DNA from 4 places in the Rhizobium sp. CFBP 8752 genome. Region 1 is predicted to be linked to each of the others. Evidence: predicted binding sites of a transcription regulator. Region 1 holds the regulator's gene; each other region holds the start of a gene.
The links. Region 1 encodes PhoB, which activates phosphate uptake and scavenging genes when phosphate is short. Its sites were predicted from a motif close to TGTCATNNANCTGTCAT; they were not measured.
Positions count from the first base shown of each region.

Region 2: a site for PhoB is predicted at 2,470-2,486, ahead of IFT59_RS02990 (YdcH family protein). Genes of this name have one in related genera too.
Region 3: a site for PhoB is predicted at 3,409-3,425, ahead of IFT59_RS09070 (bifunctional 2',3'-cyclic-nucleotide 2'-phosphodiesterase/3'-nucleotidase). Genes of this name have one in related genera too.
Region 4: a site for PhoB is predicted at 2,082-2,098, ahead of IFT59_RS15680 (DUF2278 family protein). Genes of this name have one in related genera too.

Region 1 is NZ_JACYUZ010000003.1:123,505-130,689, forward strand. It holds gene argF (ornithine carbamoyltransferase) at 1-68, opposite strand, end outside; gene IFT59_RS16540 (aspartate aminotransferase family protein) at 118-1,314, opposite strand; gene IFT59_RS16545 (GcrA family cell cycle regulator) at 1,766-2,305, shown strand; gene IFT59_RS16550 (PACE efflux transporter) at 2,502-2,936, shown strand; gene IFT59_RS16555 (ArsR/SmtB family transcription factor) at 2,875-3,663, opposite strand; gene IFT59_RS16560 (DMT family transporter) at 3,788-4,702, shown strand; gene phoB (phosphate regulon transcriptional regulator PhoB) at 4,684-5,367, opposite strand; gene phoU (phosphate signaling complex protein PhoU) at 5,493-6,206, opposite strand; gene pstB (phosphate ABC transporter ATP-binding protein PstB) at 6,258-7,073, opposite strand; gene pstA (phosphate ABC transporter permease PstA) at 7,089-7,185, opposite strand, start outside.
Region 2 is NZ_JACYUZ010000001.1:647,253-654,437, forward strand. It holds gene IFT59_RS02965 (tetratricopeptide repeat protein) at 1-136, opposite strand, end outside; gene ykgO (type B 50S ribosomal protein L36) at 244-369, opposite strand; gene IFT59_RS02975 (5-(carboxyamino)imidazole ribonucleotide synthase) at 514-1,587, opposite strand; gene purE (5-(carboxyamino)imidazole ribonucleotide mutase) at 1,596-2,093, opposite strand; gene IFT59_RS02985 (YdcH family protein) at 2,115-2,318, opposite strand; gene IFT59_RS02990 (YdcH family protein) at 2,548-2,724, shown strand; gene IFT59_RS02995 (ArsR/SmtB family transcription factor) at 2,843-3,100, opposite strand; gene IFT59_RS03000 (sulfite exporter TauE/SafE family protein) at 3,208-3,993, opposite strand; gene IFT59_RS03005 (thiamine phosphate synthase) at 4,130-4,783, shown strand; gene IFT59_RS03010 (tetratricopeptide repeat protein) at 4,792-5,919, shown strand; gene IFT59_RS03015 (hypothetical protein) at 5,929-6,285, opposite strand; gene IFT59_RS03020 (inositol monophosphatase family protein) at 6,494-7,185, shown strand, end outside.
Region 3 is NZ_JACYUZ010000001.1:1,877,317-1,884,501, reverse strand. It holds gene IFT59_RS09080 (FMN-dependent NADH-azoreductase) at 1-190, opposite strand, end outside; gene IFT59_RS09075 (LysR family transcriptional regulator) at 325-1,293, shown strand; gene IFT59_RS09070 (bifunctional 2',3'-cyclic-nucleotide 2'-phosphodiesterase/3'-nucleotidase) at 1,329-3,329, opposite strand; gene IFT59_RS09065 (PadR family transcriptional regulator) at 3,602-4,303, shown strand; gene IFT59_RS09060 (DUF1203 domain-containing protein) at 4,314-4,778, opposite strand; gene IFT59_RS09055 (GNAT family N-acetyltransferase) at 4,849-5,406, opposite strand; gene sseA (3-mercaptopyruvate sulfurtransferase) at 5,409-6,290, opposite strand; gene IFT59_RS09045 (alanyl-tRNA editing protein) at 6,357-7,094, opposite strand; gene IFT59_RS09040 (cysteine synthase A) at 7,119-7,185, opposite strand, start outside.
Region 4 is NZ_JACYUZ010000002.1:551,365-558,549, reverse strand. It holds gene IFT59_RS15690 (GntR family transcriptional regulator) at 1-297, opposite strand, end outside; partial or broken gene IFT59_RS15685 (FCD domain-containing protein) at 599-890, shown strand; gene IFT59_RS15680 (DUF2278 family protein) at 1,002-2,051, opposite strand; gene IFT59_RS15675 (ComEC/Rec2 family competence protein) at 2,223-3,689, opposite strand; gene IFT59_RS15670 (four-carbon acid sugar kinase family protein) at 4,296-5,324, shown strand; gene IFT59_RS15665 (FadR/GntR family transcriptional regulator) at 5,327-6,031, shown strand; gene IFT59_RS15660 (iron-containing alcohol dehydrogenase) at 6,125-7,185, opposite strand, start outside.

The DNA.
Region 1 (7,185 bases):
TCGAGAATGGTGCGGAGATCCTCCGGCGAAACCGCCGAAAGATCCAGGAAATGCTTTGGTGATGCCATGCTATCGTCCCCTATCGAGGGGAACCGTTACCGGCACCCCTCATCTCGCTCAGGCTGTTTTCTTGAGTTCTGCCTGGGTCAGCTTTTCGGCTGCCCGTTCGATCCGTGCGAGCCCCTCGCGGGCTTCCTCGGCCGTGATCGTCAACGGCGGCAGAAGGCGCACGACGTTATCGCCCGCAGGTACCGACAGCATTTTCTCATCGCGCATTGCAACGACCAGATCGCCAGCAGGCACCCTCGCCTTGATGCCGAGCATCAGGCCTTCGCCTCTGATATCTTCGATCACATCAGGGAAACGGTCCTTCAGGCTTGCCAGTCCCTGGCGAAACACGAGCGCAACATCGCGGACGTTTTCAAGGAAGCCATCGGCCAGCACGACATCGAGCACTGCGTTGCCGCAGGCCATGCCGAGCGGATTGCCGCCATAGGTCGTGCCGTGAATGCCGGGCTTCATGCCGGAAGCAGCCTCTGCTGTTGCAAGGCAGGCGCCGAACGGGAAGCCGCCGCCGATGCCCTTGGCAACAGCCATGATATCAGGCGTGATGCCTGTCAGTTCGTGGGCGAAGAACCGGCCGGTGCGGCCAACCCCGCTCTGCACTTCGTCGAGGATCAGCAGCAGACCCCGGTCGTCGCAGATGCGACGCAGCTCGCGCAGGAATTCCTTGTCCACGACGCGCACGCCGCCCTCGCCCTGGATCGGCTCGATCAGCAGGGCGCCGGTGTTTTCGTTTATCGCAGCGTTGAGGGCATCGAGATCACCGAATGGGACCTGATCGAACCCTGGCGCCTTCGGGCCGAAGCCTTCCATGTATTTTTCCTGACCACCGGCGGCGATCGTCGCGATGGTCCGGCCGTGGAAAGCACCCTCGAAGGTGATGATGTGGAATTTCTCCGGATGGCCCTTGGAGAAATGATAGCGACGCGCCGTCTTGATGGCGGTCTCAAGCGCTTCGGCGCCGGAATTGGTAAAGAACACCTTGTCGGCGAACGTGGCATCCACCAGACGGCGGGCCAGACGCTCCTGCTCCGGGATCTCGTAGAGGTTGGAAAGGTGCCAGACCTTCTCGGCCTGCGACTTCAGCGCGTTTACCAGATGCGGATTGGAATGACCGCAGGAGGTGACGGCAACGCCTGCCCCGAAATCCAGATATCGCTCGCCACCTTCCGTCACAAGCCATACGCCCTCGCCTCGATCAAAGCGCAAAGGTGCCCGGGCAAACGTGTCGTAAAGTGCGGCTTCAGCCATGGCGACATCACTCCTCTGGGTAGGTTCCGACCCCCCTCTCCAGACCTCTCCGGAGACCGGGAATGCGGCCTGAAAAATCAAAAATGCCGCCCACCGGGCGGCGCGGGCACTATCATGGCTAAGTGCCTCCATGTCAACAAAACTTGGTGTTTTATAGGGCTTTCGGGGCATATGCCGCGATGCAACCTGATGCTGTATTGCGGCATTTCGGTCTGTGACAAAAATGACTCTTGAGGGCAGCAAGTTGGGGAAAACCGCGAAATCGATTCGCGGCGATTCGAGCGACTCTTGCCACGGAGTCAGCCACACACTAGGTTAATCCTCAATTACTAGAACGCATGCGGCGGAACTAGTCACCTCGAAGCATAGATTGCGTGGGTGCGGCGGATTTATTTCGCCGCAGAGGTGAACGGATTCTGTCTGCCAGCAACGTTCAAAGGCGGAGAACGGCATGAACTGGACTGATGAGCGCGTCGAGCGACTTAAAAAACTATGGTCGGAAGGTCTCAGCGCCAGCCAGATTGCAGCCCAACTTGGAGGCGTAAGCCGCAATGCCGTGATCGGCAAAGTGCACCGTCTCAACCTTCCGGGTCGCGCCAAAGCAGGCGGTTCGGCGTCGGCCAATCGCCCGGCATCTAAGCGCCCAGCGCCCGCAGCTCCGCGCGCGCCGAGCTTTGCCGGACGCGACACAGCCCGTCCCGCAGCACGGACGGTGGGTGCAAACGCACTCAAGGAAGATCAGGACGTCAACGTCGCCGAACCGGTGAAATACACCGCTTCCGGCAGCGTCGTTGTGCCGATCTCGCGCCGTCTGTCGCTGACGGATCTCACCGAGCGCACATGCAAGTGGCCGGTTGGCGATCCGCTGACGGACGACTTTCATTTCTGCGGTTGCGATGCGCAGGATGCGTCGCCCTATTGCAAATATCACGCGAAGCTTGCCTACCAGCCGGTGCACGAGCGCCGTCGTCCGGCTGCTCGCGCGTCCTAAGTCAGGCGGCTGCGGAAACAAGATCGAAGGCGGGCTCTGGCCCGCCTTTTGCGTTTTCGGCATGGCTGACTTGCGCTGAAAAAACTTGCCTCGCACTCCCTGGGCTCCTATTTCGGCCTCGAGAGAGGACGACCTCCCCCTGAATGGGCATAACGCCGGGACGACCCGGCATGAACCTCACCTAAAGGGGAAGATCATGCGCTCGATAAGAGACCGTATTCGCCACGCCATCAGCTTTGAAATCATCGGGCTTCTGATGATGGTGCCGCTCGGCGCTTTCGTCTTCGACATGCCGGCCGAACATATGGGCATTGTCGGCGTCGTGTCTGCGACGGTCGCGACCGGCTGGAACTACCTCTACAATCTGGGTTTCGACCGCTTTCTGCAGGCGCGACGGGGTACGACGCTAAAGACGCCTGCCTTGCGCATTGCTCATGCGGTGCTGTTCGAAATCGGTCTGCTGGTCGTGCTGATGCCGTTTATCGCGTGGTATCTGCAGATTACCCTTCTCCATGCGCTGACAATGGATATCGCGATCGCGCTGTTCTACGTGGTCTATGCCTATCTCTTCAATCTTGGCTACGACAAGTTGTTCCCGCTGCCGGAATGGAAGACCCAGGAAGCCGCCTGACCATCAGAGTTTCGGACGGTGCAATACGCCAGTCCGATGGAAGCCTGAATTTGTCAGCAAACCCGATCTCTCCGGCGCGCGTGATCCGCAGAGCCCGGGTTTCCTCTCGGCGGCTGATCCAGCCGACGCCAAGAGCGCGGTCCAGCAGCGCCGCACCCATTTGTCCCGCCAGATGCGGCCGTCGCTCGCTCCAATCGAGGCATGTCCGGCAGAGCGGGCGTTTCGAACGGGTCAGCTGGTCGAGATCGATCCCGAAATCACAAAAGAAACGCCGGCCTTCATCGGTGATCAGGCCGGCTCCATCGCCGAGCAGCAGATAGCCGTTGCCGGTCAGGGAGTCGGCGAGCGCGATGGCGAGACGGCCGGCCATGTGGTCGTAACAGGTGCGGACTAGCCGTAACGCCTCGTCTTTCGGGCCGACAGGATGATGGCGCTTCGGCCCATCCGCGGCGACTGCCATCAACGCGTGGATCGCGTGCGCGACTTCCGGAGAGGCAAGTCGGTAATAGCGGTGCCTGCCCTGCTTCTCGACCTCGATCAGGCGAGCCTGCGCCAGTTTGCCGAGATGGCCGCTGGTGGTCTGCGCGGTGACGCCGGCGTGGCGTGCCAGTTCGCCTGCCGTCAGCGCCTGTCCGCCCATCAGCGCGGACAGCATGTTGGCGCGCGCGACATCGCCGATCAGGCTTGCAACCTCCGCAATCGTGTTTCCTGAAACCATATTGGACATGATCCGGTTCTAGCACCGGAAAACTTTGCCGTCAGCGGTCAACGGTTCGGCCGTCGCCGAAGCATTTCTTTTCCTCTCTCCGCTAAGAGGGGCGGAGATTGCATGGATGGGGATAGGAACTGGAATGGCGGACACTAAAACAAGCATGGCAACGGATCTGTTGCTGCTCCTCACGCTCGCGACGCTTTGGGGCGCGTCCTACACGCTGATCAAAGTCGGTGTGGAGACGATTTCGCCTGTCACCTTTATTGCCGTCAGAACACTGGTCGCCGGGCTCATTCTCGCTGCGGCACTACGCCTTCGCGGATTGAAGCTGCCGACCGACCGGCAGACCTGGAAGCTTTTCACGGTTCAGGCCTGCCTCAACAGCGCGGTCCCCTTCACCCTGATTGCCTGGGCCGAACAGACGACCGATGCGGGCCTTGCCACCATTTTGAGTTCCACGACACCGATCTTCGCGTTTCTGCTGACGGCGCTGATCACGCGCCATGAAAGCGTCTCTGCGGCCAAGCTGTTTGGAGTTGCCGCAGGCATTGTCGGCATATGCCTGATCGTCGGCATTGAGGCGCTTGCCGGCTCGGGCGAGAACCTCTGGGCTCAACTCGCCATCGTGGCGGCGACGATCTGCTATGCGGCGGCTGCCATCTTCGGCAAGAATTTTAAGGGATTGGACCCGATGATGCCCGCCGCGGGATCGCTGATTGCAGGCGCGGCCATCCTCATTCCCGTGAGCCTCGTGGTCGACAGACCCTGGACGCTGACTCCCAGCACCGATTCCATGCTCGCCCTGTTGGCGCTCGCGGTATTTTCGACGGCGCTCGCCTTCGTCATCTATTTCCGGCTCGTGCAGACGCTCGGCTCCGTCGGCACGACGGCGCAGGCCTATCTGCGGGTGCCGATCGGCGTTGGCATCGGTGTCGTGTTTCTCGGCGAAACGCTTGCCTCGACAGCCTGGCTCGGCCTGGCCTGCGTGGTGGCCGGTGTCATTGCCATGACGCTGCCGGCTAGGAGACGCGGTGCTCAGGCTTCCATCGAGTAGCCGGCACCGCGGACCGTGCGGATGACGTCCTGCATGTTGGAGAAGTTGAGTGCCTTCCGCAGGCGCCCCACATGCACGTCGACGGTGCGTTCGTCGACATAGATGTCATGGCCCCAGACGCCGTCGAGCAACTGCGAGCGCGAAAAGACGCGGCTGGGCGACGCCATCAGGAATTCCAGAAGTCTAAACTCTGTCGGCCCGAGGCGAACTTCGCGGCTCTTGCGGTGAACGCGATGGGTTTCGCGATCGAGTTCGATATCGCCGCATTTGAGGACGCTCGAAAGGACCTCCGGTCGGGCACGGCGCAGCATCGCCTTGACGCGGGCCATCAGTTCCGGCGTCGAGAAAGGCTTGACCACATAGTCGTCTGCGCCGGTGGCAAGCCCGCGAACGCGCTCGCTTTCTTCGCCGCGCGCCGTCAGCATGATGATCGGCAGGCGTTCCGTCTCCGGCCGCATACGCAGGCGACGGCAGAGTTCGATGCCTGAAACGCCCGGCAGCATCCAGTCGAGAATGAGAAGATCCGGAACGCGCTCCTGAAGCCTGATTTCCGCTTCGTCACCGCGAAGCACGGTATCGACCTCGTAACCCTCGGCCTCCAGGTTATACCGAAGGAGGACGCTGAGGGCCTCTTCGTCTTCCACGACTGCGATCTTCGGCTGCATTCCGACTTGCTCCGTCACTCGTCCCGAACTGCACTTAGATCCGCCAGATCCGCTCGCGCTGCTTCAGGTCATTGGTTTTGGCAGTTATCGTCCCGAAACCGGCAGGCGATTTCGGGAGAGCTGCATCATGTCCCGGCGGAGCCGAGCATGTTGGACGTATCGTCCTTCGGACGTTCGCCCTCCGGCTGTGCGCCGGTCGCGATGTAGTAGATGGTCTCGGCGATATTGGTCGCGTGGTCGCCGATGCGCTCGATGTTCTTGGCGCAGAACAGGAGATGGGTGCAGGTGGTGATGTTGCGCGGATCCTCCATCATGTAGGTGAGGAGTTCGCGGAACAGCGAGGTGTACATCGCGTCAATCTCTTCATCGCGCTGGCGGATGATTTCGGCTTTTTCCGCGGAGCGGTTGGCGAAGACATCAAGAACGTCCTTGAGCTGCACCAGCGCCAGTTCGGAAAGATGCTCCAGACCACGGGCGAGCTTGCGCGGGACGCCTGTTCCCTGCACGGCGAGCACGCGCTTGGCGGTGTTCTTACCAAGGTCGCCGACGCGTTCCAGGTCAGCTGCAATGCGCAGCGTGCCGATGATTTCGCGAAGGTCGGCCGCCATCGGCTGGCGCTTGGCGATGGTGACGATCGCCTTGTCCTGGATATCGCGCTCGGCATGGTCGAGAATGACGTCGTCCGAGATGACCTTCTGGGCCAGCGCCGAGTCGGAGTTGACGAGCGCACGCACGGCGTCACCGCACATCTGCTCCGCCAGGCCGCCCATTTCGGAGATCCGGCGGTTCAGGTATTTCAGTTCCTCGTCATAGGCCGAGAGAATATGGGTCGAAACCATGTGTCTGATCCTTGATGTCTGCAGTTGCGGCTGACGGGCTCTGCGCCCGCATCAGCCGAAGCGGCCCATGATGTAATCCTGGGTGCGCTGGTCATCCGGATTGGTGAACATCTTGTCGGTATCGTTTTCCTCGACCAGGTGGCCGAGATGGAACATTGCCGTGCGCTGTGAAACGCGGGCCGCCTGCTGCATCGAGTGGGTGACGATCACGATCGTGTAGTTGGCGCGCAGTTCGTGGATCAGTTCCTCGACCTTGGCCGTGGCGATGGGGTCGAGTGCCGAGCACGGCTCGTCCATCAGAATGACTTCAGGCGAAACGGCGATCGCACGGGCGATGCAAAGGCGCTGCTGCTGACCGCCGGAAAGGCCGGTACCGCCTTCATGCAGGCGATCCTTGACTTCTGCCCAGAGGCCGGCGCGCTGCAGGCTTGCCTCGACGATCGCGTCCATTTCCGTCTTGCCGCGGGCAAGACCGTGGATGCGGGGACCGTAGGCAATGTTCTCGTAGATCGACTTCGGGAACGGGTTCGGCTTTTGGAACACCATGCCGACCCGGGCACGCAGCTCCACGACGTCGATTTCCTTGTCGTAGATATCGTCGCCGTCGAGCGTGATCTTGCCGGTGACGCGGCAACCCTCGATCGTGTCGTTCATGCGGTTCATCGTGCGCAGGAAGGTGGACTTGCCGCAGCCAGACGGACCGATCAAAGCAGTGACGGTATTTTGGCGGACATTCAGGTTCACGTCATAAAGAGCGCGCTTGTCACCGTAATAAACGGAGACATCCTTGCCGATCATCTTATATGCAACGTCGTTCATTTTCTTGTCCAGCGCCTTCTCAACTGCAGCTTCTGACATCATGTTCATTGCTTCCCCCTTCCTCTACCAACGCCGTTCGAAGCGGCGTCGCAAGAGAATTGCGCCAACATTCATCAAGATCAGGAACAGGAGCAGGATCATGATCGCTCCCGAGGTTCGT
Region 2 (7,185 bases), on a different contig from region 1:
CCTGCTGCGGACTTTCCAGCGGCGAAGCGGGCGGCATCGGTTGGGATGGCGGCATGGGCTGGGGCAGCGTCTGCGCAAAGGCAGGCACCGCAACACACACAGCAAGGATCACGAAGCTTGAACGAAAATAGCGCATGCGGATAAAGTAATCCGCATGCGCCGAAGGTCAAACCCGAAATTTCACGCTACCGACAATTTGATCGTCTCAGGCGTGCCCGGACAACCCGTCGATATCAGCGCAAATCAGCCCTGGCGGGCCTTGAAGCGCGGGTTCTGCTTGTTGATGATGTAAACGCGGCCCTTGCGGCGAACCAGACGGTTATCGCGATGACGAGCCTTCAGCGCCTTGAGCGAGTTCTTGATCTTCATTGTACTGGTCCAGAAGTCTGTGGGCTCAAAGAGCCGCTTGTCTCTATCAATCGAAAGCGTGCCGCCTATCTGTCGACGAGGGGCGCGCTCAGGTTGGCGTGCAGATAACCCGTGGCTGGATGCGTGTCAACCTTGTGACGCACTTTATGACCGGGTTTTCCGCCCCTTCAGCTCCGTGACATGGCCCATTTTCCGGCCCGGACGGGATTCCGTCTTGCCGTAGAGGTGGACCAGCACGTCGGTCCTCGCGAGCCAGCCGGGCACGTCGAGGATGTCGTCGCCGATCAGGTTGGTCATCACGCAATCGGAATGACGGCGCGGATCGCCGAGCCTTGAGCCGGCCACCGCGCGGATATGCTGCTCGAACTGCGAGACCACGCAGGCAGCCTCTGTCCAATGGCCGGAATTGTGCACGCGCGGTGCGATCTCGTTGGCAATCAGGGTGCCATCGGCCATCACGAAGAATTCCATGCCGATCACGCCGACATAGTCGAGGGCAGCGAGGAGCTTTTCGGCGGCACTGCGCGCGGTCTGCGCGGTCGTGTCTGGAATGGTCGCGGGCAGGGTGGAGGTATGAAGGATGCCGTTGCGGTGGATGTTCTCGGCCGGATCGTAGCAGGAGACCGTGCCGTCCTTGGCGCGCGCGGCGATGATCGAGATTTCGCGCTCGAAGGGCACGAAGCTTTCAAGAACCGTCGGCACCGAGCCGAGGTCCGCATAGGCGCCATCGGCCTTGTCGTCGCTGGAGCGGAACACGCGCTGGCCCTTGCCGTCGTAGCCCATACGGCGGGTCTTCAAGACACCCTTGCCGCCGAAGTCTGCAAGCGCTGCTTCGAGATCGGACTGGCTGTCGACGGAATGAAACCTTGCGGTCTCGATGCCGCAGCCGTTGAGGAACTGCTTTTCAACAATCCTGTCCTGCGCCACTTCCAGGGCCTTGGCCGGCGGGTAGACTGGAACCGACTGCTGCAGGAACTCGGCTGCCTCGACCGGTACGTTTTCGAATTCGTAGGTCACGACGTCGCAGCGGCTGGCGAGATCGGCCAGCGCCGTCCTGTCGTCGTAGGCCGCCGTGATCTGTTCGTTCGCGACCTGGGCGGCCGGGCAGTCGGCCTGCGGCTCAAGGATGATGATGCGGTAGTTCAGGCGTGCGGCAGCGATCGCCAGCATGCGGCCGAGCTGGCCGCCGCCGATTATGCCGATGGTGCGGATCGTCATGATGTTTCTCAGGGTGCTTCGTCGATGGGATATTCGGCGACCGATGCGGTGTGGTGCGCGCGATAGGCGTCGAGCCGGTCGGCAAGGTCATCGTCGGAAAGGGCAAGCACCGCTGCAGCAAGAAGGGCGGCATTGATCGCGCCGGCTCGGCCGATGGCCAGCGTGCCGACGGGAATTCCGGCCGGCATCTGGACGATCGAGTAGAGGCTGTCGGTGCCGCTCATCGTTTTCGACTGGACGGGCACGCCGAACACCGGAAGCGGCGTCAGGGCCGCCGTCATGCCCGGCAGGTGGGCAGCGCCGCCGGCACCGGCGATGATGACCTTGAAGCCCTCGTCGCGGGCGCTCTTGGCGAATTCGTACATCCGGTCCGGCGTGCGGTGTGCCGAGACGATCCGTGCTTCGTAACCGATGTCGAGCGTATCAAGCGTGTCGGCGGCGTTCTTCATGGTCTCCCAGTCGGACTGGCTGCCCATGATGATGGCGACTGCGGGTCTTTCTGACATTCCAGGCCCTTTAAGGTGAACTCAAGCGATGATGTCGGGAATGATCTGGTCTTCGATCTGGGTCATCCGGTCCTTGATGGCCAGCTTCTTCTTCTTCATGCGCTGGATGCGAAGAGCCTCACAGCCGACCTTGATCATGGCATTGATCGCGGCGTCGTAATCTTCGTGTTCCTGGCGAAGTTTCGCGAGTACCAGCCGGTTATCCGCCTGTTCCTGATCACGCATGCTCAGTCCCCATTCTTTACGCCGGCTTTTTGCAAACCCCGGCTTCATCCGCAAGCTCCTACCATCAAACCGCGTTAACTGGAAGTTAGCCGACGCCACGAATTTGCCGCTGAGAGACCATGATTTCTCCTTCGACAAAGCGGACCAACCGTGTCACACTTCTGTTGCAAACCTGAAGCCTTGGCTCAGAGGAGTGCCAAGGCAGGTACCTAAGGAAGGAACATGCCACATGACCGTCCAGGCGCATATCGCATCGCTTGAAAAGAAGCACGGCGACCTCGAAGAGGAACTCCAGTCAGTTCTCGCATCTCCATCCGCCGACGATCGTGAGATCGCAGAGCTCAAGCGCCGCAAGCTGCGCATCAAAGACGAGGTGGAGCGGTTAAAGACCGACACCCGTCATTAGGCGATCAAAAGCGCCACGCGCCTCACGTACATTCGTGAGAGGGTGCCCACAGCGGCACGATAAATTCCAAGACTAAAAGCAACAGTTCTGGTCGTAACGTCACAGTCGCGGCCAGAATTTACGTCCAGAACTGGTCGAGCCACAGGTTGAGCCGGGTGAAGCCGCTGCCGTTCACGGCATAGATGCGCCGCGTTCCCTCTGGTGTGACAGTCACGAGATCGCTGTCCAGCAGTGCTTTCAGATGCTGCGAGACGGCCGGCCTGCTGATCGGCAGTCCTTGTGCAAGTTCATTCACGGTTTTCGGCGCGCGTCTCAGCTCTTCGAGGAGATGGCGCCGGTTCGGGTCGGCAATGGCTGAAAACGGATCGAGTGTCATATTTTGAAGCTAAGCATAACTTGACGAAGCATCAACCGTTTTCGTGTCTCGCGACCGGCGGAAGGCCTTTTTGTAATTGGGTTTTTTATGATGTTCGGACGGACCGGTCAGATCGGCAGGCCGTCCCACAGAAGCTTTACGCCTGCAACGAGCGCGAGCGCGTAGGTCATCGGATAGAACACTTCCGACTTCAGATGCTTGACGATCGCGGCACCGAGCATGGTCGAGACCAGGGCTGCCGGCAGCAATGTCGCCGAGATCGTCAGGTTTTCGGCCCCCAATGCGCCGAGAAGGAAATAGGGGATGATCTTGACGGCGTTGACGATGGCGAAGAAGCGGATGCTGGCCCCGGTGTATTTCTTAGGATCCAGCTTCATCGGAAGAACGTAGATCTGGAAAGGCGGGCCGCCGGCATGCGCCACGAAACTGGCATAGCCCGACAGCGCGCCCCAGAACGTGGCGGCCGCCGGACGATGCGGCAGTGCGGCGGCCGGACGGTTCTTATCCGGGCCGTAGACCTGCCAGAAGTAGCGGAGGGCGAAGAAGATGGTTGCTGCCGCAATGACGATCCGCAATGCGTCGTCGGAGACATAGGCCGATGTTGCCCAGCCGAGCGCGATGCCGATGACGCCGCCCGGCAGGATCATCAGCAGGGTTTTTCTGTCGTTGAAATGGCGCCAGGACCAGAGTGCCACGATATCCATCAGGATCAGGATCGGCAGGAAGATCGCCGCCGCTTTGACCGGGTCGACTGCAAGCGACATCAGCGGCATGCCCATCAGGCCGATCGCGCCGCCAATGCCGCCCTTGGAAAGCCCGACCAGCATCACGGCGGGCACCGCTACGGCAAAGAAGGCGAGGCTGAGCGTATCGGAGGAAAATATGTCTGGCATGGGCACTTCAGGCTTGCACCGTTGAGGCGGGCAGATGGGATGAGCGGTTGATTGCGCAATCCTTCCGGTCTATCGAATCATTCAAGAGAAAACGAGTGCGGATCGCCGGGTTGCGGTTCGCTGCATGGGAAGAAACATGAAGAAACAGGAAGAGCGTTGCCGTCTGGTGCTGATCGTGCCGCAGAATGCGGATGCGAAAGCGCAGGCGGACCGGTTGGAGAAGGCGCTTGCGGGCGGCGATGTCGCCTCGGTGATCCTGCCGCAATACGATGAAGACGATACTGCATTCCAGGACCGCGCCGAACTCATGGTGCCGATGATCCAGGCCGCGGGTGCCGCTGCGCTGATCGCTGGAGACAGCCGCGTCGCAGGTCGCGTCAAGGCCGACGGCCTGCATATGGCCGGTTCGATGGAAGAGCTGGAAGAAACGATCGAGAAATTCAGCCCGAAGATGATCGTCGGTGCCGGTGGTGCATCCGAGCGTCACACGGCGCTCGAAGTGGGCGAGCGCCGCCCCGACTATATTTTCTTCGGCAAGCTCGATGGCGACATCAAGCCGGAGGCGCATCCCAAGAACCTCGCGCTTGCGGAATGGTGGGCTTCGATGGTGGAAATTCCCTGCATCGCCATGGGCGGCACGGACATTTCCTCGGCGCTCGAGGTTGCCGAAAACGGAGCGGAATTCGTGGCTTTGAGACTGGCTGTCTTCGATCATCCCGAAGGACCGCAGGAAGCAGTTCGACTGGTCAACGCCGATCTGGACGAAAAAGCGCCACGGTTTGAGGCTTGATGGTCTCCATGCCATCGATTCGTCGCGCCTCATCCACCGTCCTGATGCTTGCCGCCAGCCTTTCCGCGTCGGCCGTCTTGCCGCATTCGGCAATTGCGCAGGTGCAGCAACCCGGTGCGGTGGAGCAGGAGGGGCCGACGGCGGCGCAGGCGCGTCAAGTGGTGACGAGACCGGTCGCGCCGGATGCAATGGGCGTCGAACGCGGTGCACAGCCCGATGGCATCGTGCCGTCCGCCGGTGTCGAACTCTATCAGCGCATGGGCGTGACCTTGCCGCCACTGCCGCCGGAGAAGCCCTATACGGGCCCGATCGACGAGGCCTATGGTGCGTTCCAGCGCGGCTTGTACGTCAAGGCGCTCGATGTCGCACTGAAGCGTGCGTCGGCCGGCGATGCGGCGTCGCAGACGCTTGTCGCCGAAATGATGAGCAAGGGGCTCGGCATCAACCGCGACGCAAAGACCGCGGCCTTCTGGTACGGGCAGGCTGCCGAGCGCGGCGATCCTGCCGCCATGTTCCAGTATTCGCTTCTTTTGATGAGCGGCCGTTACGTGCCCGCCGACAAAAAGAAGGCCGACGACTATATGCGCAAGGCGGCGGAAGCCGGCAATTCGTCGGCGCAGTTCAACTGGGGCCAGATCCTGGTGTCGGACAATCCGGGCGACAAAGGTTTCAAGCTGGCGTTGCCATTTTACGAGCGGGCGGCAAAGCAGGGCGTGGCGGATGCGCAATATGCGGTGGCCCAGCTCTACGTGAACATGAAGGGCGTGCCCGAGGAGAAGAAGGCCGAGGCTCGCCGTTGGCTGGAGCGCGCGGCGAAGGCCGGGTTCGACACGGCGCAACTCGACATGGGCATCTGGTTCGTCAACGGCGTCGGCGGCGAACGCAACTACGACAAGGGCTTCGAATGGCTGCGGATTGCGGCCCATCGCGGCAATGTGGTTGCCCAGAACAAGCTGTCGCATCTCTATATCGAGGCGCTGGGGACACGACCGAACCCGGTCGAGGCCGCCAAGTGGTATGTGCTTTCCCGTCGCGCCGGACTTCAGGACGCGGCGCTAGAGGATTTCTACCTCGGCATCAACGACGAGCAGCAGCGCCAGGCGATAGACGCGGCGAACCGCTTCCGACGCCAGTAATTGACGTGATCAGGCGGTTGCCTTCATCGCCGCCAGCGTGAACAGGGCGTGGCGGATGATAAAGCCGTGGGCAAGCGCCAGGATCAGCAGCGTTACCAGCCAGACGATCAGGTAGATGCCCGGCGAGGCCTTGATACGGCCGCCCATGCGGGGGCCAAGTGCGAACATGGCTGTCACGAAGAGCGCGCAGGCCGGCAGAAGCAGCAGCGCGATCATGGCCGGTGCCGTGCTGGTCGGTGTGCCGGTCAGGGTGAAGTGGATCGGCAGCTGGGTATCGGCCGGCAGCGCCGAGATCAGACCCAGCGACAGCATGGTCATCACGCCCACAAGTCCGAGGCTGATGCCGAATGGCAATGCGATCTTCACGGCGATACTCCTATAATCTCGATAGCCGGCGTTCTGGCAGATCGCAGGCAGGCGGGCAATGTCGCATTTTGTCCGTTCACGCGGGCTTTGTCGGCTTCGACTTGAATTTCCCTTGGTTTTGTGGTCTTGAACCGGCCAATCAAGACAATTCGCCACAGACACGTCCCGGCTGATGCATGTTCGGGACCATACGATCAGGATTTCCCGCATGGCCCGCTCAGCCCTTCTCAACGTCATGGTTCAGGCCGCCCTCAAGGCAGGCAAGTCGCTCTCCAGGGATTTCGGCGAAGTTCAGAACCTGCAGGTTTCGGTCAAGGGACCGGGCGATTTCGTGACCCAGGCGGACCTCAAGGCGGAAAAGATCGTCCATGACGAGCTGATGAAGGCGCGCCCGACCTACGGCTTCCTCGGTGAGGAAAGCCAGGAGGAGAAGGGCACGGACGGCGCCCATCGCTGGATCGTCGATCCGCTCGACGGCACGACCAACTTCCTGCACGGCATTCCGCAGTTCGCGGTGTCGATCGCGCTGGAGCGCAATGGCGAAATCGTCGCCGGCGTGATCTTCAACCCGGGCACCGACGAACTCTATACGGCAGAAAAGGGCGGCGGCGCGTTCCTGAACGACCGTCGCATTCGCGTTGCCGCACGCCGGGTCCTGTCCGATTGCGTGGTTGGTTGCGGCGTGCCGCATCTCGGCCGCGGCGATCACGGCAAGTTCCTGGTCGAACTGCGCCATGTGATGGGCGAAGTGGCGGGCGTTCGTCGCCTTGGCGCTGCGTCGCTTGATCTTGCCTATGTCGCTGCCGGTCGCTTCGACGGTCACTGGGAAATTGGTCTTTCGCCGTGGGACATTGCTGCCGGCCTCGTCCTCATCCGCGAAGCGGGCGGCTTTGTCAGCGA
Region 3 (7,185 bases), on a different contig from region 1:
CTGCGGGCTTGCGGATCGCAGATGTGGTCACGGTGTCGAGATGGGCGATCGGGTTCTGACCTAAATCACGGGTCACAACGGTCGCGCCCGGATGCTGGACCTTCAGCTTGTCGACAAATTCCGTCGCAATCTTTGTCGACAGCGATTCGGTGCCGCGAGGGCTGGATGTCACGAGAAGGATGGATGGCATTGCTTTGTTTCCTATGAATTTCTCGACGGTGGGAGACTGGAGGTCGCCTGTCTGAGAAGACAAATAGGAGTAGACGGCAATCGATGGAATGGGGATAATGTCGAAGCTTTCCATCTAAAATCTGGATAGGTCACATGGACGCGAATCCCACCCTCGATCAGCTGCAGGTCTTCATCGCAGTTGCCGAAAGCGGCAGTTTTTCGGCAGCCTCACGCCTGCTGAACCGGGCTCAGTCGGTTGTCAGCTACACGATTGCCAACCTCGAGACGCAGCTTGAGATTCAGTTGTTCGACCGGGCCGGGGCGCGTCAGCCAAAACTGACCGAGGCCGGGCGGGCGATGCTGATGGATGCGCGGCGGATCGTTGCCGACCTGCAGATCATGCGGTCTCGGGCAAAGAGCATCACTCAGGGATTGGAAGCCGAGATCACGCTGGCCGTCAGCGTGATGGTGCCGGCCGACGCGGTGGTCAGCCAGCTACGCGAATTCCGAGAGAAATTTCCAAGTGTCGCCCTCAACCTCAGCGTCGGGGAACTCGGCATGGTGATGGGCCAGGTCATCAGTGGACGGGCCGGCATCGGCATCGGTGGCGCTCTCCTTAAGCAGGACGATTCGCTGATTGCCGAAAGGATCGGTCATTCATACCTCTTGCCGGTCGCAGCGCCGGATCATCCATTGGTGAAGCTCAACCGCACACTCACCCTTGCCGATGTGCGCGACGAGACGCAACTGGTCGTGACCGACGCGTCAGGGCTTACCGCAGGGCGTAACTTCAATGTCTTGTCCTACAAGATCTGGCGCATCAGCGACATCGCCACCAAGTATCAGCTGATCAAGGGTGGGCTTGGTTGGGGTGGGCTTCCAGCCTCCCTGGTGCTCGATGACATCCGCAACGGCGATCTGGTCGCGTTGGATATCGACGCGTACGAGCAGGGACAATATCCGATCTACGCCTTGCGAAAGGCATCCAATCCGCCCGGACCCGCGGGACAGTGGTTGATCGAATCGTTTGCAGCCAAGCTGTCCTCATGTCCAAACCATGATGACCTTCCCGAACTCCTGAAGCAGGAGCCGGAAAGGACGTATTGGCAGGCTGCCGAATAACGCGGGTCCTCGGCCGGACGACTGGATGGGACGCCTCAGAGAACCAGTCTGAACTTCGCGAAACCGTTCTCGCCGTCGCCTGCATCCTCGATCTTCGTCCCCTTCAGGCTGCCGGCAAACTGGCGCGCCTTGGGTCCGGTCTCGAACAGGGCCGTGGATCCGGGCTGCGCCTTGAACGACCAGTTGTCGTCGGCCGAAGGATTGATCGTCCCTTGATCGATGATGTAGCGAACAACGACGTCGCGGTTGGTGTCGGGGGCGACGAAAATGACCTTGTCGCTGGCGATCTCCGGAAACTTGCCCCCACCGCCGGCACGGTAGTTATTGGTGACGACGACAAACTTCTGCGCCGGATCGATCGGCTTGCCGTCAAACTTCAGGTCGACGATACGGTGAGCATTCTCGTCCAGTACCTTTCCGTCCTTGTCGAAGCGCGACGGCTGGGACAGGTCGATCTGGTAGGTCACGCCATCGATCACGTCGAAATTGTAGGACGGGAAACCGGCGTTGAGCAGCGGAACATCCTTTGATCCCGGCTTGACCTGGTTGAACATGCCAGCCGACATTTCCAGCCAGTTCTTGACCTGCGCGCCCGATATCAGCACGGCCTGAACCGTGTTGGGATAGAGATAGAGATCCGCGACATTCTTGATGGCGATGTCGCCGGTCGGGACGTCGGTGAAGTAATCCGCACCGCCGCGACCGCCGGCCTTGAAGGGAGCGGCGGCGGATAGCACCGGGAGGTCCTTGTACTCGCCATCCTTCAGCATGTCCTTGATGTACCAGGTCTGCGCATTTGAGACGATCTGCACCGACGGATCATCCGCGACCAGCGCGAAGTAGGAATAGAGCGGCGCAGATGTCTTGCCGACCGGGCGGCGGATATAGGCAAGCGTCGCCTCGTGTTCCGGCTTGATGGCCGCGGTGACCTCAGGCTTGTCTTTGACGTCGGCAACGACCTTGCGATTTTCGTCGCGGTGATAGATCGGTCTGACTTCCGAGGTGGAATCGACGATCTTCCAGCCGCTGCCATCCTTTTCGATCAACAGGTCGATCAGACCCATATGGGAGCCCCAGAACCCGGCCATGACGGCGGGCTTGCCCATCAGCGTGCCTTTCTTGGCATCAGCGCCGGCAATGCCCTCGAAATCCTTTGGACCCGGGAAAACCAGATGCTGGTGACCGGTGAAGATCGCATCGATACCCTCGATCCCTGCGAGATAAAGAGACGCGTTTTCCATCCGATCGCTCTGGCCGGAACCATCGATGCCGGAATGGGATAGGGCGATGACGATGTCGGCGCCTTCCTCCTTCATGACAGGCACCCAGGCCTTGGCAGCATCGACGATATCGCGCGTCTGCGCCTTGCCCTCAAGATTCTTGCTATCCCAGGTCATGATCTGTGGCGGCACGAAGCCGATGAAGCCGACCTTGATCGGGGTCGACTGGCCGGAACCGTCGCGGATCTGCTTTTCGATGATCACGTAGGGTTTGAAGAAGAGATCGTCGTCCTTGGCACTGGAGGCAAGCTGGCCCTTGGTCAGGTTGGCGCAGACATGCGGGAAGCCGGATCCTGCAAGAACCTTGAACAGGAAATCGAGGCCGTAGTTGAATTCGTGGTTTCCAAGCGTGCCGACGTCATAGCCCAGCACGTTCATCGCAGTGATCACCGGATGCTTGTCGCCCTCCTTCATGCCACGCTCATAGGCGATGTAGTCCCCAAGCGGATTGCCCTGCAGGAAGTCGCCGTTGTCGATCAGCATCGAATTTCCGGCTTCGGCTCGAATCGAATCGATGATCGAGGCGGTACGGGCCAGTCCAAGTGTGTCGTTCGGCTTGTCGGCATAATAATCATAAGGGAAGACATGCACGTGGATGTCTGTCGTCTCCATCAGCCGCAGATGCGCCTGGTTGGCGGCCGCGCGTGCCGCAAACGGGTGGAGCATGACCAGCGCCGATGTGGCCGCAATGCCACCGAGAAGGGATCGGCGCGAGACCGCATGATTTTCGAAAAGGTCTTTGGTAAAAAGCGACATCTAATATCTCCCTCCGGATCACTGATGGAGGCGAGCTTAGGCACAATCGCCCAAGGACGCATCCCTTAAATGACGGTCGGCGAAAGTTCGGTGACTGCCGGGTAATGACGCGACGGTCAATCCGGATCGGCCGCACCGCGCGCCGCAGATAGCTCGAAAAAAATCCGCCACAAAAACCAAAAGGATATGACTTAGATATATCTGGCAGCTTGCAGCGTTGTGGAAATGTGCTAGCTTTAGATATATCGAAAGATACTCTAAAGGAGAGTAAGATGTTTCAACGACTTGAAAGCCACAGAAGCTGCAACGCCGATCGCTCGGGCTTCGAGGGACTATTTACCATGCGGGGCGCTCCGTTCAGCAAAGGCTTTGCGGGTAGGGGTTTTGGCGGAAAAGGCGGGCCGGGCGGTGGTCGTGGCTTCGGCGACGATGGCGAGGGACGTATCGGTCGCTTTCTGATGCAGGGCGATCTCAGACTGGTCGTCCTGGCCTTGATCGAGAAAGAAGCCCGCCACGGCTACGAGATCATAAAACATATCGAAGATATGACGTATGGTTTTTACGCACCCAGCCCCGGCGTCATCTATCCGACGCTGACCTATCTTGAGGAAGCCGGCTACGTGACGGCTGTAGCGGATGGCAACAAGAAGCGTTACACCATCACTGACGAGGGCCGTGCGCATCTCGATGAGAACCGCAGTTTCGCAACGACCATCCTCGAGCGCTTGTCCGAGCTGGCTGAAAAGATCAAGCAGAAGCAGGAACGGCACGAACACCACCGCGATCACGACAGGGGGCCACATCATGACCGCGGCCCGGCTCTGCCGCGCAGTGTGGAAGCGGCGCTTCTCAACCTGAGAGAAGTGTCGGCTCGCAGGATCGAACAAAACGACAAGGCTGCGGGCGATCTCGTGCGGCAGCTCCTCGATTTTGCCGAAAAGCTGGAGCGGGACGGCGGAGACCCGCAGGCATAAGGGGCTCCTGCTAAGCCGCGTCAATCCGGCACTGGAAACAGTTGTTGCGGGCCGAGCGAACGTGGACATAGGCGATATCGGCGCGTTGAAGCAGGTCGTCGGCGCGCCGCATGATTTCGGACGTCGGGGTCACCGCACCCGTGCCATAGACGATCCTGTTATCTTCTGCATAACCCCGGACGATGTAATCCGGACTGACCAGAATTGGCGGTAGAACCTCTTCCGCGATAAACCGTGGGCAGGGCGTCTTATGCAGGAAGATGGGACCGGTTTCGGCATAGGGCTGCGTTGTCGGAAACGGTCGATAGGCAAGAACGAACAGGCTTTCGCCCTCTCCGATATTCCTGAGGCAATGGCGGCAGGGATATCCGGGACCATCCGAGATAATGGTCTCCGGCTGGTGTCCGTAGGAATTGCTGCCTCCGTTCCATAGATGCTCTGCGTGGTCACCCGGGATCGCGTTGAAGATTGGCATGGTCGTCTCCTTTTCTATATATAGGAGATGACCCGTCGGGCTTTGAAGCGCCACCCGATCCTTGCGCGAGCTAGCTGTCCAGCACCTTTACCAGTTCCGCGCTGGTCATCGGCACGATCTCGGCCTCGTATGTCGAGACGGGCGAAAAACCCATCATCTGGTAGAGCTGCAGCGCTCGGGGATGGTCGAGCGAATTGGTGGTGACGGTGACCTTCTCCGGGTTGTTCTGCCACGCAGAATAAAGAGCTTGCGTCAGGAACCACTTGCCGATGCCGAGCCCGAGGGCCCGTTCGAACAGGCCGAAATAGGACAGCTCTACGACGTTGTCGTCAGCAGAGTTCAGCTCGTAGAAGCCGGCCGGCGATCCGTCGACCAGAAGGATCGTGATCGAACAGCGCGGGTTGTGGATCGCGGCCGCAAGCTCGGCGTCGGACAGCCGCAGCCTATCGTACCAGTGCCAGCGTTTGCCGACTTGGCGGTATAGGTACCGGTAGAAATGCAACGGCACTTCGGTAGCGCGTATGATGGCGGTTTGAATGTTGGCCGGAATCGGTATGCTGGTCTTGGGCGCGGCCGTCATTTCCAGAACGGTGACGCGCGCCTTCAGCGGTACGGGCTTTTTCGCCATCGTTACGCCTGCGACGAGATTGCAGGGGTAGGCTTAGCCGGTCCTGTCTCGATCGGCGTGTCCGAGCGTCCGCCCCATTCCGTCCAAGACCCGTCATAAAGCGCGTTGTCCTCATGCCCGAGCGATTCCAGCGCAAGCGTGATGATCGCAGCGGTAATGCCCGAACCGCAGCTCGTCACGACCGGGCGCCCCAAATCGATTCCCGCGGCTTCAATAGCCTGGCGCAGTTCGGGTATCGTCTTCAGCTTGCCGTTTGTCGAAAAGCTGCTGGAGGGAGCGTTGACGGCACCCGGCATATGACCGGAGCGCATGCCAGCGCGGGGTTCCGGCTCTGTGCCGGTAAAGCGTCCGGCCGGCCGTGCATCCGCAATCTGGCTTGTACGATCGCTGACGATCGACATCATCTGATGGTAGTCGATGACCTTGTCGAGGCGAAGCTCCGCATCGAAAATGGACGCAACCGGCGAGGGGATCTCGGTTTCGAGCGCGCGCCCTTCCGCCTTCCAGCCATCGAGGCCACCGTCCAGGATAAACACCTGTTTCGCACCCATGATGCGGAACAGCCACCAGCCACGCGGCGAAGAAAAGATGCCCGGACCGTCATAGATGACGATGCGGTCATTCTCGCTGATGCCGAGCTTGCCGACAGCATCGGCAAACACATCGGGCGAGGGCACCATATGCGGGAGACCGGTGGAATGATCCGCGACTTTGTCGTGATCGAAACGCACGGCACCGGGAATATGCCCTGCCGCATATTCGGTATCTGCATCGCGGTTGTGGGCAGGCAGGTAGAAGGAGGCGTCGACGATTCTCAAATCCGGGCTTCCGAGCTCGTTTTCGAGCCACTCGGACGAAACGACGAAACGGCTGGTGTCGCTCATGTCAAAACTCCTACCTTGATAAAACGCGGTATTCGGTGAGAAACCGGTCCGGACAAACGAGTGTCTTCAGGCATCCGTGGCGATATCGCCGAACCGGATCCGGAAGCGACGATTTTCCTTGCCCTTTTTCTCGATTTTGGAAATGTGGATAGCGCCCACTTCCCCGGTGTTTGCAACATGTGTGCCGCCGCACGGCTGGCTGTCAACGCTCGAATCCTCGCCGATGCAGACAAGGCTGACGCGTCCGTGCCCGACCGGCGGCCGGACGTTCTTCGATTTGACGATGCCGGGATTGGCTGCCAGTTCCGCGTCGGTGATCCATTGCAGGTAGACCGGATGGTTCTGCGCAACGAGATCCATCAAGCCGGCGGTGACCTCATCCTTGTCGATCACGGCCGTCATGTCGAAATCGACACGCGATTCGTCTTCGCCAACTGCGGCACCGGTGATCGGGTAGGAGCAGACGACCGACAGCAGGTGGCAGGCCGTATGCATCCGCATCAGCTTGTGCCGTCTGTCCCAGTCGACATGCATGACAACAGTTTCGCCGACCGTCGGCCGCGGTTCGCCTTCCAGCGGAACGTGGACGACGATGTCCTTCGTCTCGCCGTGCCGTGTCTGACCAAGCTTGATACTGGTTCCGTCGGCGCGTTCCAGACTGCCGGTATCACCAGGTTGCCCTCCAGATGTCGCATAGAAGCAGGTGCGGTCGAATTCGATGCCGCCATCCTCGTGGATCACGGTAACAACCGCCTCCAGTGTCGAGAGATAGAAGTCGTCGCGATAGAGGAGTTCGGTTTCCATCGGTTCTGTTCTCTGCGGTCGGTTTCAGACGGTTTCGAACGGAATATCGATCTTTGTCTTCTTCGTGAGCCAGCCCGGAACCGGCAGGCCC
Region 4 (7,185 bases), on a different contig from region 1:
CGAGGAGATCTGGTTCAACGGACGCTCGACACGCGGTTCGATGACGATCGACCCGACACCGGAGCGTCGCTTGATGAGACCTTCGGTTTCCAGATAGTCCAGAGCTGCCCGTGATGTACTCCGGCTTACACCGAAGCGCTTGTTGATCTCCGCTTCCCCCGGCAGAACATCGCCAGGCTTGAAACTGCCGCTCTCGATGTCCGTCCGCAACCGGTCCGCAATCTGCGACCAGCGTGGTATCGGGCTTTCTTCAAGATCGGTATCATTCCAGCTCATGGCGATAGAGTATAACGTCATGACATTTCGTCAAGGCTATTTTTGAGCAATTTGCTGTGCGCTTAGTTTTTGGGCGAGTTGAGTATTATTGAACAGCGCTCGCCGATGGACGGTGCCGAGGTGGCCGTCGAAGTGCGGTCCCTCCAACGCGGGAAGTATGTTCGTGGTCGAGTGCTCCACCGCCTTGGAGCCCTCCATCTTGGGGTAAGGTCAAGTCGGGGCGGCAGGACGGCTCGTCAACATAAGCCGTCCCGTCGCAAACGGAGCGAGCGTTGCTCTTCCACCATCGCCAGCTTCCTCACATTCAAAAGCGCTGAACTCTGACATCATCGAACACCAACGCCGATCCATGGGAAAAGCCGAGGAGTTTATCGCAGCAGATATGCAGTTTCACACGCGCATCGCGCAGATCACCGGAAACCCGATCTTAATTGCAGTCAGTGAAGCGATGCTGGCATGGCTGATGACCTATTACACGGACGTGCTCATCTGGACCGGCAAGGAGAAATTCACGCTGGTTGAGCATGAAGAGCCTCCATCGACTGGCGGCTAAGGATGTTGGCGGTGCGGTCCTTACGCACCTTGGACGGTCGAGGGCATCGTACACGCGATAGCAAGACCATAAAGGGACGGATGTTCTGACGGCAGGTCGATGGTTCTCGTCCGTTAAACTTGAAGGCTCGGAAGCGGATGTCGCGATAGCGCTTCTCTGTGGTAAAGTTTGGTCACGGCTGAAATGGAATGGTTCGCCCAGGTTGGCGCGCCTGACCCTTGGTGTATGAAACGCCATGCACCTTGACGCCATCGACGTTCAACAGAGTTATGATCCCTCCCTTGTTAGACAAAGCGGCTGGTGACTTGATCTCGATGCTCATGGTCGCGCCAGCAGCGATCGTGCCGGACAGCGTCATCGTATTCTTCTGCTTATCCTTGATCATCCATCCATCGAGCTGAACGGCAACGTCGGCCGTATTCAGTAGGGTGACGGTCTCGCGTTCGGGGGTGCGCACGTCGTTGACAAGTGCTGCGATGATCCGCACCAGTCCATCAGGAACGTCAAACGGCGGAATTCGGTCGCGATCGACCGGCGTATGTGGCTCACCATCGTGATCTGGATTGGCCGGGACGATCGGATCGGCGCTATCGTCGTCGGAATGCCAAGCTTGCGTCTGAAACTTGAGGAAGATCGCCACCCACTGGTTTTCGTTCGGGAATTCGAAAATCAGCGCACCATCTTGGAATTTGCCGTTGTCGCCCGCGAATTTACCGGGCGGGTTACCCTGGTTCATATGGATATCATGAATGCCGCGACCTGGCTTAAAACCGAAATACTTGTCCGCTTTGTCGGGTTCTGGACCCCAGGTTTCGCCAAATGCATAGATCCACGAATCTTCATCGGACATGGCGCGCTGTACATAAGCGTCGATCTTTTCGTTCAGGTCGTTGTCTGGCCCTGTGGCTGAAAGCGGCAAGGGCTTTAGCTCCCAAGGCTGCATGAGATTGCTCCGAATGAAGTCGAGAGCGATGCCATCTGGAACGCTTCCTGCGCGGTGAAGCCCCTCGGACAACGCCGCAATCTCTTCCGTGATCGGATGCTCAAAGGCCGAGCGGACCAAGAACTGTACTTCGCTCCCGTCCTGTGATCTGACATTGATCGCAATGCGATGCATGGTTCCGTTTTCGGATACCAAAACCTGATAGTGGGGATTTGCGCCTGTTGCGAGGCGGTTGTTCGTCGGACGTCCCTTCAGGACGGCGTAGTTTTTCAGCGGCATGTCAGGGCTCCCACAGTTAGAATTCATCGAATAGCAGTGTCGTGACAATTGCAGGTTGGTTGATCGGCTTGAGAACGACAGTTTCTGTAAAGTCTGACGTCCTCCGTTTGCGAGTGGATCAGTCAAAATGACAGGGCAAGCCAACGCGCCGCGTGCCTGCGGCAGTTTAGCCTAAAGCTTTGGCGCCGCCCGCCTCACGGCTTTTGCTGCGAACGAAATCTCGCCTGTGGCCGAGACCTTAAATCGATACGCCTCGTTCATAAATTTCTTGCCTGAGTGAGTGAAAGCGAGCACCCGCTCACCATCTGTCCTAACGTGAGAGATACCGAAATTGGTTCGCTCAAAAGCGAACACCTTCCTCGCGGCATCCTTGGGGTCATTCACAGAGCCAAGGACCTTGAAAAAAGCCGCGAGCTCAGTGCAGAATATGATGGAAGGTGTTGTTCGCCCGGCTTTTCCAAGAGCTGCTATAAGAGTGGCGCGTGGGTGAATGTATTCCTTAGCTTCGCTCTCGTCTCCTGACGAAATCAATGACACGACCGGAGAGACCTCCTTGAGAAACTCCATGTCGAAGTCGGCGGACCCATGGTGAGGCGCCTTCAGGATTTCCGCGCGGACGGCTGCACCGGGTAGCGCCTCTCGAAACCGTTGCCCGGCCTCCTGGTTCATGTCGCCGGTAAAAAGAAACCGAACGTTGCCGTAGCGGAGACGGAAGTTGATCGAATGTCCGTTGATCGTATGAGACGCGGAGGGAGAGCCAACCTTGGCGGCGACAGTCCCTAACATGAGATTTGCATCGTCCGGTGGTTCACCCAAAAACCGCAAGCCGACATCCTTGTCGATAATATCGGTAATGGGGCCAAGAAGCTCCACCGAGATATTGTCGGCGGCGAGAAAGTCGAAGGCACCTACACTTGTGTGATCAAGACGCCGCTTCTCAATCGGCTTCCCGGTTGCGCGTTCGACGCGTGGTCCCCACGCTTCGAGGGTCTCGACCCAAGTGTTGAACTTCCCGTTTCTGTCAACTTCCGGGACGGTAGCTTGATCGTCCACGAGGTCGACAATGAATATCCTTCCATCTGCCTCTACGGTCCTGCCGAACATCTCGGTTTCTTTTCGGCGTTCGCCGGTAAGCTTCTTCAGCGGGCGTTTCACGATGCCATTGTGAAAAATCCGCTTCGGGGCGACAAATATCCGCTTTTGAGGTCTCGTATGGGTTTCCGACTTTCGCAGTTCGGTAAGGCCATCAAAATGGTCGGCGTCACCGTGCGTGATGAGAATGAGATCGACAATCAGTGGATCGTCATCGCTTGTTTTCGGAAATCGCGCATTGGCATGCCGAGCAAAGAGCTGGTTGTCGCCGCCGTCGATGAAGATCACTTTACCGCTCGGCGTTTCGATGATCAGGCCATCGCCTTGCTGGACGTCGACCATCGACAGACGGAGCAATGCATCCGACCGAAGTCGAGCCCGCCCATCGATAAATCCTCGGTCTACAACTCCCCGGAGACCGACGATCTCAACCTCTTTTTTGCCCTCTGGCTCAGACAGGACATTGCAGCCATCACCCCAGTAGTACTGGGCTTCCGAACCGTCGGGTCGCCGAAGATTTACGATGTCGTCATCAAGATATTGCATCGAAACTCCTCCACAGAGAACGATCAGCAACAAAAGTTTAGATTAGTATTCTATCGAGTCAACTAGAGTCTAATATTAAAATCGTTCAAAAGCAGTCATCAGTTATTCATAAGGTTCAAGAATATTGTATTTATCAATGCCATATAAAAAGAGTGACTGAACTCCGTCAAAGATGCGAAGCATAGGCCTTTGGTGCGGATCGCAGCGGTTTGCGCTTGCCTTGTCGGGTGGCGGATCGCGCACCATGCTCTCTCGGTGTCCTGCTGAGGCGGGCAGTCAGGCAGGAGCATCAGTGTTATGTAAAGCAGCCGCGTGACGGCTGACGGCTCCTAAACCGATCGACCGTGTCTCAAATGGACGCGATCCAAGCCTGCCTCGATCTGGCAATTTGTGCGACAGATAGCAAGCTGAGGCTGTAGGAATGCTCCAGACGAAGACGCTCGCCAAGATTCGCAATGTCGACGAAAAAGTCGAGCAGCGCGTCAGCTGGCCCAGTCACGTCGTGGTCGACGGTGGCCTTACATTTGTCATTTCACTCCATACCCATGTTGACTCATAAGCGCTTTTCCGTGGTATAAAGCTTACAACATAAGTAGGTGGAGGCGTATGTTAGTCATTCTTGCGGACGACCTGACCGGTGCGCTCGACTCGGCGGCGCCTTTTGCCGGGCGAGGTATTCGCACCGACGTGGCGCTCAACCTTGATGCAATTACTGGGATCGTCGCCGATCGCCCCGCTGTGCTGTCCATCAACCTCAACACCCGCGAAACAAGTGCCGGCGACGCACGTGCCGCCACGGCTGCGGCAATCGCCTTGCTGCCGCCGGGAACGCGGCTGTTCAAGAAGGTCGATTCCCGCCTCAAGGGAAATATCGTTGCCGAACTGGACGCCATCCCTTTCACCCATGCCCTCGTTGCGCCTGGGATACCAGAGTTCGGTCGGGTCGTTGCGAACGGATGTGTCACCGGCTTTGGTATCGACGCTCCGATCGTGATCGCCGACAGGCTCGGTGCGCACACAGCTCGTTCCCATATCCCTGACGCTAGCTCAGCCGCCGACATGGACGTTGCGCTCGACGTCGCTGAGAACAACGGGACCGATCTGCTGATCGGCGCTCGCGGTCTTGCAGAAGCGCTCGCCCGTCGCATGACGAACAAGGTCGACGCGAAGGCAGCGACCATCCCTTCCGGTCCGATCACATTTGTCATCGGTTCGCGCGATCCGATCACGCTTGCGCAGATCGACGCCCTGCGCAACGGCCACAGCCTGACGTATCTGCCTGCGCCGAACGGCCGGCTGGACGCGGAAAGTGGGACAAGACCTGATCTGATGCTCGTGCAGGCGACACCGGGTGAGGAAGAGGTCGATGCGCAGCTTGTGGCGGAAGCTCTGGCTGACGGCGTGCACGAGAACCTTGCCGGTTACGACGGAACGCTGCTTCTCTCCGGTGGAGCGACGGCCGAGGCGGTGCTGCGTCGGCTGGGCCTGTCGAGGCTGCGTCTGCATGGCGAATGCCTGCCGGGTCTTGGTCTTGCGTCGGCACAAGGGCGCTGCATTATTGCAAAATCGGGTGGCTTCGGTCATCCCCATACGTTGAAGCAAATTGCAGACATGGTCCTGCGAAAGGCAGGTTGACGATGGGACTGGAAACGGGAACCGCCCGCAAGGGCCTTGCGGATATCGTGTTCGAGCGGATGTTGCGCGCAATCAAGTCCGGTGCGTACAAGCCCGACGAGCGCCTGCCGACGGAACACGATCTGGCCGCCGAATTCGAGGTGTCCCGACCCGTCATCCGCGAAGCACTGAAACGGCTGCGCGACCAGAGCCTGATCTATTCAAGGCGCGGTGCCGGCAGTTTCGTCCGCTCGGTGGGCTTGCGCAATCCCCTCGGTTTCGGCCAATTGGAAAACGTCGCAGACCTTCTCAACTGTTACGAATTCCGCCTGACGATGGAGCCGGCTGCCGCCGCTGCCGCTGCCGCCCGTCACGATGCCGACAGTCTGAAGGCGATCCGCCAGGCGCTCGAACTGCTGCGCGATGCCACGAACCGTCAGTCACACCGCGAGGATGCCGACTTTCAGTTCCACCTCGCCATCGCCCGCGCCGCGCAGAACAATTATTTTACCACCGCCATGGAAGCCCTGAAGGATCATATTGCCGTCGGCATGAAATTTCACGGCGCCTCGATCAAGCGGGAAGCGTCCGGCCTGTCGCGCGTATTTGGCGAGCATGAAGCGATTGCGACGGCGATCGCCAACAGCAACGAGGATGATGCGCGCCGTCTGATGTTCGAGCATCTGAAGGGATCGCGGGAGAGGCTCTTTCAGTCGTCGCATCTGTAGGCTCGATCTTGAGGATCGCGAGCGATTTGACTTCGGTATGAGACGCAAAAGGCGGCGCTTGGCGGCACCGCCTTTTTCACTGGAGCGAGGTTCTCAGAAGCTCGCGCGATAGATCGCCAGAACGTCATCCACGCTCATATCGGCCGGGTTGTTGTCCATGAGGCGACGGATGGCATGCGCATCTGCGGCAAAGCGCGGAAGATCGGCTTCGGTCGCGCCATGTTTTGCCAATGACATCTCGATGCCGAGATCAGCACAGAAGCCATAGGCCTGCGCGGACAGGTCGGCCTGCGAGAGATTTTGGCCTAGCCCCAGCGCCTGTGCTACTTCCGCAGTCTTGTCCTTTGCCACTGGCGCGTTGAACGCCAAGACGTGGGGAAACACGATGGCATTGGCCAGTCCATGCGGCAGATGCAGCAGCGTGCCGAGCGGATAGGCGATGGCATGGCCTGCCGCGGTATTGACAGGCCCGAGGCAGATGCCGCCGTAATAGGACGCCAGCATCAGCCCTTCGCGGGCCTCACGATCTGCGCCGTCCTTGACCGCGCGGCCCAAGAACTTGCCGACGAGGTGAATGCCCATGCGCGCAAAACCGTCGATCATCGGATGCGAACGCTTGCTGGTGAAGGCCTCGACGCAATGCGCCATCGCATCGACTCCGGTTGCAGCGGTGACCGCCGGCGGAACCGAGTAGGTGAGTTCCGGGTCTAGCACTGCAAGATCGGCGATCAGGTGAGGGGATTCGACGGCAATCTTCGCGCCCTTTACGGGATCGGTGATCAGCGAGCGTATGCCGGCTTCGGAGCCTGTTCCAGCCGTGGTGGCAACCTGCGCCAGGCGCGTGCTGCGCCCCGCCACTTTGTTGGGTCCTGCGACATCGGACAGGGTCTGCTCGCTATCCCAAAGGGCCGCGACAAGCTTGGCCACGTCCATGACGGAACCGCCGCCGAGGCCGACGACGAGATCCGGCTTTGCGGCGCGCGCTGCCGCCAGTGCGGCATCAAGCGTTTCGATCTCCGGCTCGCCTGGAATGGCGTCGAACAGGGTAACCTTGCCCGGCAGTTTCAACCGGTCGACGAAACCAGCGGTAATCGGTGTTGCGATTACCAGCGCGGAGGAAACCGCTCCAGCCCAGTTGCCGACCTCGCCGACGC